3 regions of the Sphingobium sp. B2D3A genome follow, and region 2 is predicted to be linked to each of the others. Evidence: predicted binding sites of a transcription regulator. Region 2 holds the regulator's gene; each other region holds the start of a gene.
What was found. The regulator LexA, encoded in region 2, represses DNA repair genes until DNA is damaged. The targets are predictions, from matches to a motif close to GTTCCNCNCTTGTTCT.

Region 1 (2,265 bases), 1.3 Mb from region 2:
TGCGGAACGACGCGCGCGGCGCCGGCACGATCGACGAGCCGGGCACCCGCCCGCGCCCGAGAAACGTCTCCACCTCGGTGATCTTGCGATCCGCCACCTTGAGGCGCAGCGCGATGGTGACCTTGCCCTCCCCTTCCAGCACCTCGCCGATATAGCCGACGGTGCCGCTCACCGGATCGGCGAGGTCGATGCGATAGGTGCCGAGGCCTGTCGCCGTCTGCCACAGGCCCGCGCCGAGACGGACCTCCTGCGCATCCTCCGTCGCGCGATATTGCACTGCCATGGGCGCCCGAGCGGGCGCGCGCGCGACCATGGCGGCCAGATATTGGTCCATGATCTCGGTGAGGCAGGTGCGGTCACAGGCCGCCGGTGCGGCAGTTTCGGCAGCCATTGCCGGGGCGGCGAGCAGGAGCGCGGCCATCATGGCCAGCTCTCGGATCGGACGCGCGATCATGGCTGCACGGGACGCGGGCGGGGCCGGATGCGGGTGATCTTGCCGCATGGAATCTCGTAGAGCAGCACGCCGCGCAACCGCCAGTCATCGCCCGCCTTCAAGGGCCGTGAGCCAAAGTCCGGCCAGTCGCTGGTAGCCTGAAAATGCGCTTCCAGATCGACCGTCGCGCCCTGCGGTTGCACCTCGATGGCGTGCGGGGTGACTTGCTCCTGCAGCCCACGGGCATCGACGTCGCGATAGAAAGCGATGATGGCATCCCGCCCCTTGAGATCAGGCCATTTGCCGCCTTTCACCAACACGACATCGGCGTCGTAATAGCTGGTGAAGCAGGCATAATCGCTCGCATTGAAACAGAGGAAATAGCGCTCGAAATCGGCCTTGGTCATGCCCGGCGACGGGCAATTCTCGGCCGCCACAGCCGTTTGGGCGAGCGATCCGAACAGAGCAAGCATAAGCGCTTTGCCGACGGCTGACCTGAACCGCATCCCCTGTGACCTCCCCCTCATGACGCACATCCGCATGCAGCGGATAAATCGTGATACGTCGTTGTAGTTTATTCCGTCCTGCAGGTCTGCCTTGTCAAGCGAAATGCCCGGCGAGGAACCGCCTTTGCGATACTCTGTCGCAGGCGTGACGGAGCAATGATCGTTCGACTCCAGTGGCTTGGGCCGCGATCGGACAAGCTGCCGGAACGATCCCTTGACCCTGCTCAGAATAGGAACATAATAGGAACATATGAGACTCGCCCCTGCCCTTTTGTGCGATCACGCGATGCCGGATGCCCCCTCCCGAAAGGCGTTCGGCATCGCCGCGATCGATACGCTGCTGGGCGGCGGGCTGGCGCGCGGGCGGGTGCATGAAGTCTATGCCGCAGAGGTGGACGATGTCGCGGCAGCGGCGGGTTTCGTCGTCTCGCTGGCGACAGGTCTGAGCGAGGCCGAGGGCAAGGTGCTGTGGCTCCGCGAGCGACAGGCGAGCCGAAAAGGCGGCGTGGCGCAGGGCCATGGCTGGGCCGAACTGGGCGGCGCCCCCGGCCTGGGGCTGATCGGCACCGTCAGGGACGGCATGGACCTGCTGCGTGCGGCCGTGGATGCCTTGCGCTGCTCTGGCCTGAGCGCAGTCGTGGTGGAAGGCTGGGGGCCGATGCCCGCACTGGACCTGACCGCCAGCCGCCGCCTGACTCTGGCGGCAGAGAAATCCGGCGTGACGCTGCTGCTGCTGCGCCCTGACGCGCCGCCCGTGCCCAGCGCGGCACAGACCCGCTGGCAGGTGGCCGCCGCACCTTCGCTCGCGCTGCCGGGCAATGCGCCCGGACTGCCGACCTTCGATGTGACCTTGCTGCGCCAACGTTCCGGCCCTTGCGGCCTTTCCTGGCGGCTGGAGTGGGACCGTGACCGACGCTTGTTCCGTGAAGCGGCGCTATCTGGCGCTGTGGTTTCCGCTCCTGCCCACAGAAAGGCTGCGGATTCAGCAGGGTATCGACAGCGCGGGGACCGGCGGGCAGCCTGACGGGCCGCTGGTTCTCGTCGCCAAGATCAAGGGCGCATTGCGGCTGTGCGCCGTCGATGCGCAGGCCCGCGCGCTCGGTATCTCACCCGGCCAGACGCTGGCCGATGCCCGCGCGCTGCAGCCCGACCTCATCGTGGCCGACATGGACGAAGAGGCCGACCGCCACTGGCTGCAGCGGCTGGCCCGGCATTGCATCGCCTGGTCACCGCATGTCACCCTCGCCCAGCCCGATGGGATAACACTGGATATTGCGGGAAGCGACCATCTGTTCGGCGGCGAGGCAGGCCTGGCCGCGCAGGCCG
Region 2 (2,265 bases):
CTCCACCGTACGACTTACGTCTTCTGCCTGTTGCTGCCCTTCGCATTGGCTGGCTCGCTGGGCTGGTGGGCACTCATTCCGGTGCTGGTGGCGAGCTACACCTTTTTCGGGCTGGATGCCTTGGGCGATCAGCTGGAAGACCCGTTCGGCTATGATCCCAACGATTTGCCGCTCGATGCGATGACGCGGACGGTGGAACGCGAAATGCTCGCCCGCCTCGGCGCGACCGACCTCCCCGCACCCATCGCGCCCGATCAGCACATCCTGACCTGATCGCTCGCCCGTGCGTGGGACGACACGCCAGCCACCGAGACCTGAGATATTTAGCCGATCCGTGTTGACGTGGCTCGATTCGTTTCCTAAACGTTCTCCGTCCGTTCCATATTGGGGAACCACTCATGTTGACCGCCAAGCAACAGCAACTGCTCAGCTACATCAAGCAGCATCTCGATCAGGGTGGCGTCTCGCCCAGTTTCGAGGAGATGAAGGAGGCGCTGGACCTCAAATCGAAGTCCGGCATCCATCGGCTGATCAGCGCGCTGGAAGAGCGCGGCTTCATCCGCAGGCTGCCCAATCGCGCGCGGGCGCTCGAAATCCTCAAACTGCCGGATGGCATGCCCGTGGCAGAGCGGACGGAAGAGCCGGCGGCGGCCACCAACGTGACCCCGCTGCGCAAGGCGCCCACCGCGCCGGCGCGGACGATCCCTATCGCCGCCAATGACGTGATCGAAATTCCGCTGCATGGGCGCATCGCTGCTGGTCTTCCCATCGAGGCGATGGAGAGCGACACCATGCTGCCGGTCCCGGCCGCGTTGCTGGGCGCCGGCGATCATTACGCGCTGGAAGTCTCCGGTGACTCGATGATCGAAGCAGGGATTTTCGACGGTGACTTCGCGCTGATCCAGCGGACCGAGACGGCGCGCGATGGCCAGATCGTCGTTGCCCTCATCGACGAGAATGAAGCGACGCTCAAATATTTCCATCATGACGGCCGCAAGGTGCGGCTCGATCCTGCCAATCGCGACCATGAGCCCCAAACCTATGAGGCGCGGCAGGTGCGCATTCAGGGCCGGCTCGCGGGGCTATTGCGGCGTTATAACTGAGGCGGGCGATATGGGACGCCGGCTCTAGCGCGAGCCGGTGCCCGCGATCCATGGATGGCGGCTGCGCGGATCGTGCCCCGGCACAATCTCCCGACTGTCGAGCAGGATCAGTGCACCGCCCATGGCGCTCAGCGCTGGCCGATCCAGCTTCGCCCAGCGCGGCACACATCCGGGCGGGAGGCGCCGGTCCGCGATCACGAGGTCAGCCTGTGCGCAGGCGGCCACCAGCTCGGGATAGGGAACGAGCAGGCGCGAGCGACTGATCAGCAGGTGAACCGGCGGCTGGTCAGCACGGCCCGGCAATGTCATCGCGCACATGTCCCGCGTGCATCGCGTGTCCGGCGCCTGCGCGAGGGACGCAAACTCGCCGTCATAAGCGCTCGCCTCGGCCAAAGTCGTCCGAACATAGTCCCCGCTCCGGTCCCGCAACAGCGCCATGCGCCCGTCGCCCAGACGCACCGCCACATGATGACCATCGGCGGTGACGAGCACGTCGGCGGACGGTGCCAGAAATGTCAGGAAAAACCCAAGCGCCGCCAGAGGCAAGCCCCACCAGCGGAGCGCCGTGTGCCAGAGCATCAGCCACAAGAGGCCGATCATGGCGAGCGCAAAGGCCAGTCCGCTGGAGACGGGCAGCGACAGCGTCGCAAAGGGCTGACTGGCGACAGTATGCGCGATCCACAGCAGGAACTTGAGCGCCACGCCGACGACCCACCAGACCGGCGCCCCCAGCCCCACAGCGTCGAGTACCAGCGCGAGCACTTCGGCCGGCATTACCACGAAACTTGTGAGCGGAATGGCAATCATATTGGCCGCCGCGCCAAGCAGGCCCGAGCGATGAAAATGGGCAAAGGCAATCGGCGTCAGCACCAGCTCCACCAGCAAACCTGTCGCCAGCAAAGCGCCGAGGCTGCGGGTCCAGCGCTTTATCCGCCCCTCGTCGCGTCGCTCGAACAGCCGCCGTGCGGGGGGATATTCGTAAAGCGCCACAATCGCGGTCACGGCGACGAAGCTCATCTGGAAGCTGGGGCCGATGACAGCCTCCGGCCAGAAGATCATCACGATCAGCGCGCCGGTCGCGATCAACCGCAGCCCGATGGCCTCACGGCCCAGGGCCATGCCCGCGATCACCAGCAGAGCGGCAATGCAGGAGCGGATCGTC
Region 3 (2,265 bases), on a different contig from region 2:
ACGGAACGCAGCGCTGACCCAAGAGCTGGCGAAGGGGAGTGGCCTGCCCGGCCTTACAGCAGCGCTGGAGCGCTCGGCGGGCGCTTTACCCAAGGAATGGCGGTGCGCTCGACCTTGATCCTGTCAGCGGGATAGGGGCGGTCGAACTGATAAAGCATATCGAGCGGCGCGGTGAGCCACGTCTCCCAATCGGCGGGGTCGAGGATCACGGGCGAGCGATCATGAATGTCAGCCAGCTCAGGAGCATTGTCGGTCATCACGCCCGTGTAGCAACGGCCCCATTCAGCGCTGTCCGTCCAGAGGCCAGCCCATGCAAACACCGGCTGATCGGGGAGGGATAGCCATGCCTCTGTCATGCTGCCCTTCGGGCCGATGGCTTCAGCGAACCGCGCCGTCGGGATCAGGCAGCGGTTCGCAACACCGGTCCACCGGCGCCAGAAGCCGCCAAGCTTGTCGAACCGGGCATTGTTAACCGGCTTGGGTTTGAGGGGCAGGCCGGTCTTCGTGCTCTTGAGCGAGACCGGGAAGCCCCATGTCATCTGATCGACCACGCGCTGGCCCTCGTGCTGGAGGACGACAAGGCCGGGGTCTTTAGGATGGACGACGAGCGGCCCCTCGTTGAACTCACGGAACATTCGCGCGCCGAAGGTGGCGCGGATCGTTTCGGGTTCACCCCTTTGAGCGCGATTGCACATGGCTGATACTTCGTGCCGCGCGCGGCAAAGTCAATGTGCGGAGCCGGCGCTCCGGCTCGTTGCTGGGCTGGCGAAAGCGTGCTTGCGACGAACGGTGTAAAATCTCTGTTCCCATTATGTTCTAGTGCGCATTACAATTGCGTGATGTCCTTCGCCTTCGCCTTGTCCTCCGATCACCCGATTCCCTTGATCGATGTGCCGGTAGATCTGCGCCTGCAGATCATCGGCAGCGCCGGCGCGGGCTTTCCATCGCCAGCGCAGGATTGGGAGGAATCGGGGATCAATCTGGTCGATCTGCTGCGTTTAGATCGGGCCGCGAGCTTCGTGTTCGAGGTGCGCGGCAATTCGATGATCGATGCCGGCATCTATGACCGCGATATCGTCGTGGTGGACCGCGACAGCCGCCCATGCAACGGGCGTATCGTCATCGCGGTTGTAGATGGCGGGTTTGTCGTGCGCCAGCTCTGCACGCGTGGCGGGACCGCCTACCTTCAGGCGCGCAACAGCCGCATGAACTATCGCGAGACGAGCGCCGAAGGCGTCGAGATTTGGGGCGTGGTGCGCGCCAGCGTGCGCAACCTTCAGGGCTGATCGCGATGTGGGCGATCCTCGATATCGAGAACTTCTACGTCAGCGCTGAGCGATTGTTCGATCCGAAGCTGCGCAACGTGCCGGTCCTGGTGCTGTCGAACAATGACGGCTGCGCCGTTGCGCGCAGCGCCGAGGCCAAAGCCCTTCATGTCAAGATGGGGGCGCCGGTCTTTTTGATCCGAGACACGATCAAGCGGCATGGCATCGAGCTGCGATCCTCCAATTACGAACTCTACAGCGATCTCAATCGCCGGTTTAACATGGTGATCGGGGAGTTTTCCGATACCGTGGAAATCTACTCCATCGACGAATCCTTTTTCGGACTGCCGGTGCTGCCTGACGGGATGGGCGACGTTGCCACAGCGCATCGCGTGCGCGAAGCGGTCATGCGATCGGTCGGCTTGCCGACGCGGATCGGGCTTGGTCCGACACGCGCGCTGAGCAAGGTTGCCAATGCGCTCGCCAAGGCATCGGAGAAGGTTTGGGGCGGCGTGGTCGATCTGCACGACATGGAGCTGCGCAAGCGTCTGTTTGCAGCGTGTCCAGTCGAAGAGGTCTGGGGGATTGGGCCGGCCCTGGCCGCGCGGCTGCGTCCGCTGGGGGTAGCGACCGCTGCGGACCTTGCCGCTCTGCATCCTGACATTGCGCGAAGCGTCGGCACGGTCGTTCTCGAGCGCCTTGTCCTCGAACTCAATGGGATCGAATGCGAGGGCTTTCAGCCCGAGCCGGAGCCATTGAAGGCCACCGCCGTAACACGCTGCTTTGGCGAGCCGGTGAGCGACGCCACGACAATGCGCGAAGCGATGGTGCGGCGCGCTGTGCGCGCCGCCGAAAAAATCAGGACGCAGGACCTGGTTTCCACCCGGCTGATCGCGTTCATGCACGGGAGCCGGTTCAAGCCCAACTCGCCCTCAGCCTCCCGCTCCGCGCGCCTCTCGCCGGCGACGAACGATCCTCGGGTGGTCGCGCGGGTTGCGGG

Region 1: M2337_RS07160 (ImuA family protein) is a predicted target of LexA. The motif match lies at 1,172-1,187, and genes of this name have one in related genera.
Region 3: M2337_RS16860 (LexA family protein) is a predicted target of LexA. The motif match lies at 803-818, and genes of this name have one in related genera.

The regions. Positions count from the first base shown of each region.
Region 1 is NZ_JAOQOI010000001.1:1,539,404-1,541,668, reverse strand. Features, by position in the region: gene M2337_RS07170 (hypothetical protein) at 1-424, opposite strand, end outside; gene M2337_RS07165 (nuclear transport factor 2 family protein) at 451-906, opposite strand; gene M2337_RS07160 (ImuA family protein) at 1,190-1,963, shown strand; gene M2337_RS07155 (Y-family DNA polymerase) at 1,845-2,265, shown strand, end outside.
Region 2 is NZ_JAOQOI010000001.1:2,857,212-2,859,476, forward strand. Features, by position in the region: gene M2337_RS13265 (bestrophin family protein) at 1-273, shown strand, start outside; gene lexA (transcriptional repressor LexA) at 399-1,103, shown strand; gene M2337_RS13275 (ComEC/Rec2 family competence protein) at 1,128-2,265, opposite strand, start outside.
Region 3 is NZ_JAOQOI010000002.1:12,686-14,950, reverse strand. Features, by position in the region: gene M2337_RS16865 (SOS response-associated peptidase) at 54-695, opposite strand; gene M2337_RS16860 (LexA family protein) at 840-1,286, shown strand; gene M2337_RS16855 (Y-family DNA polymerase) at 1,292-2,265, shown strand, end outside.